3 regions of the Peribacillus sp. NJ11 genome follow, and region 1 is predicted to be linked to each of the others. Evidence: riboswitches for the same ligand, from Rfam matches in the RefSeq annotation. Region 1 holds a riboswitch; each other region holds the start of a gene.

Region 1 (3,282 bases):
AAATGGCATGCAAAACTGACTATCAGGGTCTTGAAAAACATATCCCCATGAAGAAGGACACTTCAATTCTTCCGCCTTCATCGGAACTTCGATGGAATTCGGAATTAATCCGCTTAATACTTGCAAAAGAGTCGACTTACCACATCCTGATGGTCCCAACAATAGAACTTTTTCACCTTTATCAAATGAGACGGATAAGTCCTTGAAAATCAAGGACTCATCACCTGGAAATTTCATTCTTAACTTCTCAACATGAACGATTCGTTCCATGGCCATCAACCTCTACTTTTGGTCCAGTTCTGCATAATCTTTACTTGAAACTGGACGAACAAGATTAGTTACTCCTGTTGCTTCCAGGACTTTAACTAGATAATAAGCTGTTACACCTGCAAAGAATATGGAACCCAAGAACCTCGCAATCATGAATAACGATAGATTCCAAAGGGAGAGCGCACCTATTTCCCCGTATGCAAAATCCATGATGACTGATCCCAGGCAGGAAGCCACCGCAGCTAAAACGGCCACCGACATATTGAATTTTTTATATCTGAACGCCATGAACAGCAGTTCAGCGAACAAACCTTGGACCACCCCATATAAGAGTACGGTCAACCCCCATGGTGAACCCAGAAAGAATTCACCGGAAGCTGCAGCTATCTCTGCCAGAAGTGCTACACCCGGTTTCCGTAAAATCAAAAAGGCAACGGGGCCAGCTATAAACCACATTCCATAAATAAGTTGATCTAGATGTAATCCGAATGGTTTAACGGAATAATAAATCGAACCCCAAAGGATATAAACGATTCCAAATGCTACGGCAATCACGATAGTGACTAATATATCCGTTAATTTCAATCCTTTTTTCATGTTTCATTCTCCTTTATACTTCCAGTATTTCCTTATGAACAGGCCATGTCTCTAAGCGATAAGCCATTTCCCAAAATGAGTATTCATATTGGCTGCTAAGGATAAAATGTTCCTTCATTCTTTCCTTATCTTCATCTGTTACTTTTTCAGCAATCTCATCAAGCCTCGCAATTTGTTCTTCCACCAAAGAGCGGAACCACTCTCCTCCGTAAGCCGCTATCCATTCTTGATAAATCGGCTCTTCCGGTTCACACCCTTGCAGCTTTTCGCCAATTTCATAATACAGCCAGTAACATGGCAAGATAGCTGCAATAACATCCCCTAAATGTCCAGAATACGCCGCACGATACATATGGGAAGTGTAAGCATAAGCAGTCGGGGCGGGTTTGAAATTTTCCCTTTCTTCTTTTGTGATGCCTAATCTCTCAGAAAAATTTTCATGAAGCTTCAACTCCGCTTCATATGTTCCTTGTGCGTGGCCGGCAAGCCTGCTTGTTGTATGTAAGTCTGTTGCCTTTACTGCTCCTAAAGCTTGAACTCTAGCAAAATGAGATAAATAATAGGCATCTTGCATGACATAAAAACGAAAACACTCTAATGGCAATGTGCCATCTCCAATTCCTGCAACAAACGGGTGATTAAAACTAGCTTCCCAAATATGATCAACTTCCTGGCGGATTTCCTCTGAAAACTTCATGTCCATTACCTCCAAATTCTATTTTTCAATGAATGATACGGGATAAAAAACTTTAATCACCTCTTTTTTTGCAAATAAAAAACCACTTTCTTTAACGTAAAGAAAGTGGTTGTACTTGAAATAATACAGAAACGTATTGTCCCAGACCCCACTTCCCTACGCTGGTATAAACCAGATCAGGTTCTAAGAGTCTTAAAGTCATACTTTAATCTCAGCTTCTCAGGTAAAATCAAATTTCACCTATAAAGCACCCCTAGTGGTACAAATTGTATATATAATTCATTTGCCTTTATATTAACACGATAAATCCAATTGTCAAACGATTAGAAAAAGTTTTCAAGCTATATTGCTTTAGGATTACTAGCCTTTCAATCTTGCATACCCGCCTAACCACGATCAATTAAACCATTGTTAATCCACCATTTACGGAAAGAGTTTGCCCCGTAATATACCCTGCATCTTCCGAAACGAAATAGGCAACAGCACTGGCAATGTCCTCGGGTTGAGCTAGCCGACGAAATGGAATAGCTTTTTCCAAGGCGCTTGCTATACCATCATTATAAGAGCCTATTTCTTGAAATAGAGGAGTATCAGCAGGGCCTGGTGCAACACAATTGATGTTGAGTTTGTGACGTGCCATTTCTCTTGCTATCGTTTTTGTGAAGGCAATCACCCCTCCCTTAGCAGCCGAATAAACTGCCTCTCCACTTGATCCGACCCTAGCTGCATCTGATGCAATATTTACTACCTTGCCGTAACCATTTTCAATCATGAGAGGTAAAATTTCCTTGCAAGTATGGATCTGCCCAAGTAAATTAATATCGATAATCCTTTTCCAAGTGCTGGGATCACTTTTTAAAAAAGGTTCCACCTTATCCCAGCCTGCATTATTAACCAATATATCTATTCTTTGATAATGGTTCACTGATTCTTCAACGGCTTTTTTAACACTTTCTAATTTCGTTACATCACAATGGACCGCTCTGGCTTCAAAACCCGACTTTTCGATTATAGAAACCGTTTCCTCTGCATTTTTATGATTTATATCAGCCACGATGATGTTAAAATTGCGAGAAGCCAATTTTTTTGCAATCTCTCTGCCAATTCCGCTTCCGGCACCTGTGATAAATGCCATTCTTTTATTCATCATATTCCCCTCCACTTTCACCATTTAGTCAATATGGATTTATTTAAGCTGCTTATATATTGTCTATTATCTTTTCATTTATCATTTCCCGGAGCCGGAATTTCTGGATTTTCCCGCTTGCCGTACGAGGAAAGTCATCCATTATTTCAAGAAATTCAGGCCAATATTGTTTGGCCAAACCCTTTTCCGAGAGAAATTCCTGCATGGAATCCATCGTGATCGGGCTCTTCCCCATTTTCATGCTGATACATGCACATGCTTTTTCCTGAAGACGAGAATCTGGAACAGCGATAACCTGAGCGCTAGAAATATCCGGGTGTTCATACAATACATTTTCTACATAAGCGACTGGAATATTTTCGCCACCACGTATGATTATGTCTTTGTTTCTTCCAGAAATCCGGATAAATCCATCTTCATCAATAAATGCTCGATCACCGGTAATGAACCATCCGTCACTATACTCAGCTAAAGTATCATCGATCCGTTTAAAATAGCCGACAAAAAGAGCCGGACCCCTTACTAATAAAGAACCTTCTATATTCGGAGCACAGATCTCCCCTTCAAGATC
Region 2 (3,282 bases), 1.7 Mb from region 1:
GGGAAATGCCAGGGTCATGAAAGGTAAATCTTCGGACCTATTTCAGAAACAATACAATTGGAAAGGCTGACAGGACTGTCAACGGGCATTGCACGAGGATTATTTTCCAGGAATTGGCTATAGAAGGAACTATCCAAGTTAATGATATGCGTTGTCAGGAATGCCGATATGGTGGCGTTCGGCTTTCTATTGCTATTTAATTCATCGATGATTCCCTGTGCAGTGGTAATCCCGATCCCGTGTCCATAAAAGAGGTTGTTCCCTAATAATATGGCATTTTCACCTTGCCATTCAGGAGTTTCCAAGTCGTGATCAGGGTTTTCGAAGTAAACGCAATCCCCTGGTAAATAATCCGTTCCTTGATGAATATCAAGAGCCATATTGCTTGGAGGGCGAAAGTCATATAGAAATACGTTTGAAAAAAGATAGTCAAAATTCCTAGGACCGATTAAATCCAAAATGGCCTTTAAAAAAGTGACGACTATCGCTGTACCGCATTCGAAAGCGTAAAGCCTTCCATTCAAAAAAATGTCCAGGAGTGCGGCATGAGGGGGAATCCCTGGCTGAAGGGTAAATGTGCCATCCTTTGAAACGCGCCAATATTGTTCATTGCTTGCCGATTCATCAAGCGTGGAAAATTCTGGACTGCTTTTATCTAACGAAATGGCGGCCTCGATGACTCGGTGCCTCAGTTGTATATCGAAATTAAGGTATCCGAAGTTCCGGTATTCAAAAACGTTAGAATCTTCCGCCAGCAATTGGAGAATTTCAAGCGATGTATCAGATGCTACACCTGGTTGGATTTGACTGACATCTAACCATTTGTGATTAATCTTTATCATGATCATATCCACCTTTTGTTTATGAAATGAAGGGTTTATAAAACCAGTACACAAAAAAGTCTACAGGTAATGCTCATTATATGAATGCATGCAAAGAAATGACCATTTGGAGCATTTCAGGCATCATGGCAACCGAGAATGATTGGTATGGCAAGAGGGATGATCATTTTGCTTACAATGATTATCATTTTCCAAAAAGATGTTTTGGTGGCTGTGCTAAACATTTAGGAGGAATACCTTTCCAATTAGGGAGAAGGAGCAAATTAGTATTCCCTTTTCTGAATGAATTGATATAATGAGAGAGAAAAGTTCATATGTGCGAGAAATGTAGGGGGGCCAGTAAAGCTGGCTGAGATTGCGTCCTTTAGATGCTGACTCTTTGAACCTGATCTGGATGATGCCAGCGGAGGGAACATATTATTACTGACTTTCTGTTTTGTATGTTAACGTCCGAATTCATCTTCGGGCGTTTTTTGTATTTTTATAGACCCTGGCGCCCCATTATGGTTCCGGCATATGGATCTTATATGATGTGTAGGAGGATAATAACTTGAATAAATTTTTACCACTGTTGACTTCGTTGTTCCTTTTGGCTGGATGCGGTGCAGGCGGAACTAATGAAAAAGAAGAAGCATCTAAAAATGAAGGCAATAAAGAATTAAAAAAGGTATCGGTCGTGCTCGATTGGACACCGAATACAAACCATACAGGTTTGTATGTAGCCAAGGAAAAAGGATATTTTAAAGAACAAGGTCTGGATGTGGATATTATCATGCCAGGTGAAGCTGGAGCTGATAAGCTTGTCGCTTCAGGGAAATCCGAATTTGGCGTGGGCTACCAGGAGGGCATTACGCAGGCCCGCGTGCAAGGCGTCCCGATTGTTTCGGTAGCTGCTGTCATCCAGCACAATACATCTGGATTTGCTTCACCTGAGGCAAAAAACATTAAAACACCCAAGGATTTTGAAGGGAAAACGTATGGTGGCTGGGGGTCTCCGGTTGAAAAGGCCATCATTGATTCACTCATGAAAGAAGAAAATGCGGATGTAAATAAAGTGGATATAGTGAATACAGGAGACACGGATTTTTTCACTTCGGTTAAAAGGGATATAGATTTTGCCTGGATATATTATGGGTGGACAGGTATTGAGGCTGAGTTGCGAAATGAAAAGCTTAATATGGTTTACTTAACCGAATACTCGGATAAGCTCGATTACTATACACCTGTTTTGACAACGAATGAAAAGATGATAAAAGAGGATCCCGAGACTGTTAAAGCATTCGTTCATGCAGCTTCGAAAGGGTACCAGTTTGCGATAAAGAACCCTGGTGATGCAGCAGACATGCTAATTAAGTCTGCCCCGGATCTTGATGCAAAACTAGTGAAGAAAAGCCAGGAGTGGCTTGCAGCTAAGTATCAGGATGATGCTCCGCGTTGGGGTGAACAAAAGCTTGAAATTTGGAAGAATTACAGTGATTGGATGACGGAAAATAAGCTTCTTGAAGGTGATTTCAATCCTGAAAAAGCATTTACCAATGAATTTTTACCAAAATAGGAGGAAATACAATGGCCAATTCATTAATTAGTATACAAATCATTCCTAAAGGGGATGTCATCCCTTTGGTCGACGAAGCAATCAAGATCATTGATGAATCAGGTGTCAAGTATGAGGTTCACCCGCTTGAAACGACAATGGAGGGTGAGCTTTCCGAACTTTTTGCCGTGATAGAAAAAATGAATGTAAGAATGATTGAATTAGGCTCGCCGAATGTCATATCCCAAGTGAAAATATTATTTCAGCCGAGCGGAATTACGATGGATACGTTAACGGAGAAATATCGGGCATGACCGGAAGGGGAATTTGGAAGAAGGGGGCTCCCTTCTTTCTTTTATTATTGTTGCTGATAATATGGGAGTCAGTGACAGTCTTATTAAAGGTTGAAAAATGGCTGCTTCCCGCTCCGTCGGCCATTTTCATTGAAGGAATTGAGTCGTCCCAGAATCTTTTTGGTCACCTTACATCAACAACTGAGCTTGCGTTATCGGGTTTTTTTATTGGAAGCTGCATTGGATTATTAATCGCGGCAATCCTACATCTGTTTCCAGGCGTGAAGGACGCGGTTTACCCTCTGCTCATACTATCACAAAATATACCTATCATAGTTTTGGCACCGCTTTTAGTAATTTGGTTTGGCTTTGGCATGATGCCTAAGTTAATCGTCATTTCGCTAGTATGTTTTTTTCCGGTTGCGGTTGCTTCATTGGACGGTTTTCGCCAGACACCATACGAACTCAAGCATTATTTCAAGATGATGGGAGCGGGAAAAAACCAGTTATTTTGGAAGCTTGAACTTCCTCACTCGATCCCGTTCATTTTCTCGGGCCTGAAAATTTCGGCCACCTATAGTGTAATGGGTGCGGTTATTTCGGAATGGCTTGG
Region 3 (3,282 bases), 4.0 Mb from region 1:
CTCGAACATCCTCTTTATTCGGAAGTCCCAGATGCTCTTTCGGTGTCACATAACAAAGCATGGCAGTTCCAAACCATCCAATCATGGCAGCACCAATTGCAGAAGTAATATGATCGTATCCAGGTGCTATATCCGTTGTTAATGGTCCTAGAGTATAGAATGGTGCTTCTTGACATACTTCCAGCTGCTTATCCATATTTTCTTTAATCAAATGCATAGGTACGTGACCGGGTCCCTCAACCATGACTTGAACATCGTGCTTCCATGCAATCTTCGTCAGTTCCCCCAATGTTTCCAATTCAGCAAATTGAGCCTCATCGTTTGCATCTGCAATGGATCCAGGCCGGAGGCCGTCGCCTAATGAGAAAGAGACATCATATGCCTTCATGATTTCACAAATCTCTTCAAAGTGAGTATAGAGAAAGCTTTCTTGGTGGTGGGCCAAGCACCATTGTGCCATGATGGAGCCCCCTCGGGAAACAATTCCCGTAACTCGCTTTGCTGTTAAAGGGATATATCGCAAAAGCACACCAGCGTGTATGGTAAAGTAATCGACACCTTGCTCGGCCTGCTCGATTAATGTATCCCTAAAAACTTCCCAATTTAAATCTTCCGCGACTCCATTCACTTTTTCCAATGCTTGATATATCGGAACAGTTCCAACTGGCACAGGTGAATTCCTGATAATCCATTCCCGGGTCGTGTGAATATTCTTTCCGGTGGAAAGATCCATTATGTTGTCGGCTCCCCAACGTGTAGCCCAAGTCATTTTTTCCACTTCATCTTCAATCGATGAACTAACAGCTGAATTTCCGATATTCGCATTTATTTTCACATGAAAATTCCGTCCGATGATCATGGGCTCACTTTCAGGATGGTTAATATTTGCCGGAATGATCGCCCGTCCGCTAGCTACCTCTTCTCTTACAAACTCAGGGGCAACATTTTCCCTGATCGAAATGAATTCCATTTCTGGGGTAACGATACCTTTACGGGCATAATGGAGCTGCGTTACGTTTTGCCCTTCCATCGCACGCAATGGTTTTCTTTTCAATCCCGGAAATATTTCGACTTTGGATTGTGAATCCACTTTTCTATACCCATTATCTTCTGGTTTTATTTCACGTCCTTCATACTCTTCAACGTCTTCCCGTTCCATGACCCAGTTGCGTCTAATCGGGGCAAGACCTTTATGAATATCAATGGGATATTCTGAATCCGTATAGAAACCGCTTGTGTCATAAACTCGTAAAGGCGGATTCTCCTCTTCCCCGAATGCCCCTGTAGTCGGACTTAGCTTAATTTCACGCATAGGTACTTTAATATCAGGTCTAGATCCCTCAACATACACTTTTTTACTCCCAGCAAAACTGGACATAATTGAAACGTTCATGTCATTTACTGAATTACTCATGATTTCATTTCTCCTTTTTAAGTTCATTTAAAAAGGACAAAATCCAATCCATTTCGCACGAAAAAGCCAGGTCTCATATTTAAGACCCGGCTAACGTTAGTATGACTACAGAAATGACCAATTGAAATGGTCATTGTTTAGTAGATTCTAACTTCCCCACGCTGGTATGAACCAGATCAGGTCCTGAGGGTTAAGAAGCTTAAGCGCTTCTCTCTCAGCCCAACTTTTATTGGACACCCCTAGTCTAAATAAATTAATTGATTACAGGGTAACTATATATCACCCTTTTCATTCTGTATATAATTTGAAAGACCTAATATTTTATTCAAACTCTCCAAAATTCGTTACTTGAAGAGTAATTTTACAGGCTCTCAAGGATTGGGAAAAGCTCCTCTAAATGCTTGATTTCATAGGTTGGAAGCACCTCATTCCGTTCCTTATCATGGCGATTTATCCAAACGGACTTTATGCCTACCCGTGACGCTCCAAGGATATCCGTCATTAAATTATCGCCCACCATCAATACTTCATCCTTATCCAGCTCCATGATTTCCAAAGCATGCTCAAAAATGGAGGCATCCGGTTTACCTCTTCCAAACGCACCTGAAATGACGATTTGGTCGAAATAAGGAACTAGTTCAGGCGTAATTTCAAGTTTGGTATTTTGCAGTTCAGGAGACCCGTTCGTAAGCAATAGCAATTTGTACTTCCCTTTTAATTCATCTAACACACGGAATGATTCTTCATAAATAAATGGCTTTTTACGTCTCTCGGCCGGGAAACGTTCTGCCAGTTCAAGCCCAAATTCCGGGTCATCGATCCCTAATGCCTTCAAGCCTCTCGTCCAAGCTTCTTTCCGATAAGCCGGTGCAATCCCGGCCATCTTCCGGAATTCATCATGATCATCCTGAAAATTTCCCCATAGCCCCTCAAATGGGTTGATACCGATCATTTGAGTAAATGCATATGTGTCGTAAGAAGAATAAAGCTCACGCGCTTCCTTCCGCACAGCTTCTTCAAACTCGTCGACATTCAAATCATATTTCTCCTTAGCCACTTCGCATGTAGAAACAAAAGCCTCTTTTACACTTTTCTGATCCCATAGTAATGTATCATCTAAATCAAAAAAAACTGCCTTCACCAAAATGTCCACCCTCTTTCCCTATTATTGAATTCGTAAAAATTACACTATTACAATAATAAACCACAACCAATGGAAAAAGAATAATTATTCGGAAAATCCCTGCATCTTTCTTAAAATCAGCAAAATGTATGATGGACATCAGACTTACCTTTTCTGATGGAAAACCCTATATTTCTTCACTTATCATCTTTCGAATACATACAGCTTTCCATTACTTGCAATCTTGAATTTTGGACCGGTGAACCCCCGTCGGATCAACTCTTTCCTCATATATATCATGAGGGCGGCATGACTCACGATCAGAACATCCCTATCCCCCTTTGTAAAGATTTCATCCAATACTTTATTGATCCTTTGTTCAGCGATCTTAATTTCCGCCCTTGTCTGCCTGTTGAACATCGAGCAGCATCGAATCCAGATGGCCCAAAGGATGAACGGCAGCTTCACTTTTCCTTTAAGAGGGGGAGAAGGTATTTCCCGCAGCTCCTCCATCCGATGAACCTTACCTGGATAGATATGTTCCGCTGTCTTGACAGCTCTCGACATATCACTGCAATAACATTCCTGCCATTCCTCCACGCCAAATAAAGTCGTTCCATAAATAATATCCGCTGCATCATAGTCCTCAAACCATTGCTTCATATCATCCGCCGTCACAGATTTCCCAGTAGGGAATTCATGTGCAACCTTAAAATGCCGTACCAAACCAATTTTCATATATTCT

What was found. Region 1 has a riboswitch for thiamine pyrophosphate ahead of tenA (thiaminase II). Riboswitches for the same ligand answer to the same signal wherever they lie in the genome.
Region 2: it holds a riboswitch for thiamine pyrophosphate, as region 1 does, so the genes downstream of both, QUF86_RS12965 (ABC transporter substrate-binding protein) here and tenA (thiaminase II) in region 1, are expected to answer to the same signal.
Region 3: it holds a riboswitch for thiamine pyrophosphate, as region 1 does, so the genes downstream of both, thiC (phosphomethylpyrimidine synthase ThiC) here and tenA (thiaminase II) in region 1, are expected to answer to the same signal.

What each region holds. Positions count from the first base shown of each region.
Region 1 is NZ_JAUCFO010000001.1:4,285,382-4,288,663, forward strand. Features, by position in the region: gene QUF86_RS21015 (ABC transporter ATP-binding protein) at 1-270, opposite strand, end outside; gene QUF86_RS21020 (ECF transporter S component) at 283-867, opposite strand; gene tenA (thiaminase II) at 881-1,564, opposite strand; TPP riboswitch at 1,701-1,829, opposite strand; gene QUF86_RS21030 (SDR family NAD(P)-dependent oxidoreductase) at 1,965-2,711, opposite strand; gene QUF86_RS21035 (AMP-binding protein) at 2,764-3,282, opposite strand, start outside.
Region 2 is NZ_JAUCFO010000001.1:2,627,162-2,630,443, forward strand. Features, by position in the region: gene QUF86_RS12960 (protein-glutamine gamma-glutamyltransferase) at 15-842, opposite strand; TPP riboswitch at 1,162-1,271, shown strand; gene QUF86_RS12965 (ABC transporter substrate-binding protein) at 1,393-2,397, shown strand; gene QUF86_RS12970 (thiamine-binding protein) at 2,409-2,690, shown strand; gene QUF86_RS12975 (ABC transporter permease) at 2,687-3,282, shown strand, end outside.
Region 3 is NZ_JAUCFO010000001.1:311,682-314,963, forward strand. Features, by position in the region: gene thiC (phosphomethylpyrimidine synthase ThiC) at 1-1,417, opposite strand, end outside; TPP riboswitch at 1,551-1,665, opposite strand; gene QUF86_RS01510 (HAD family hydrolase) at 1,776-2,558, opposite strand; gene QUF86_RS01515 (histidine phosphatase family protein) at 2,742-3,275, opposite strand.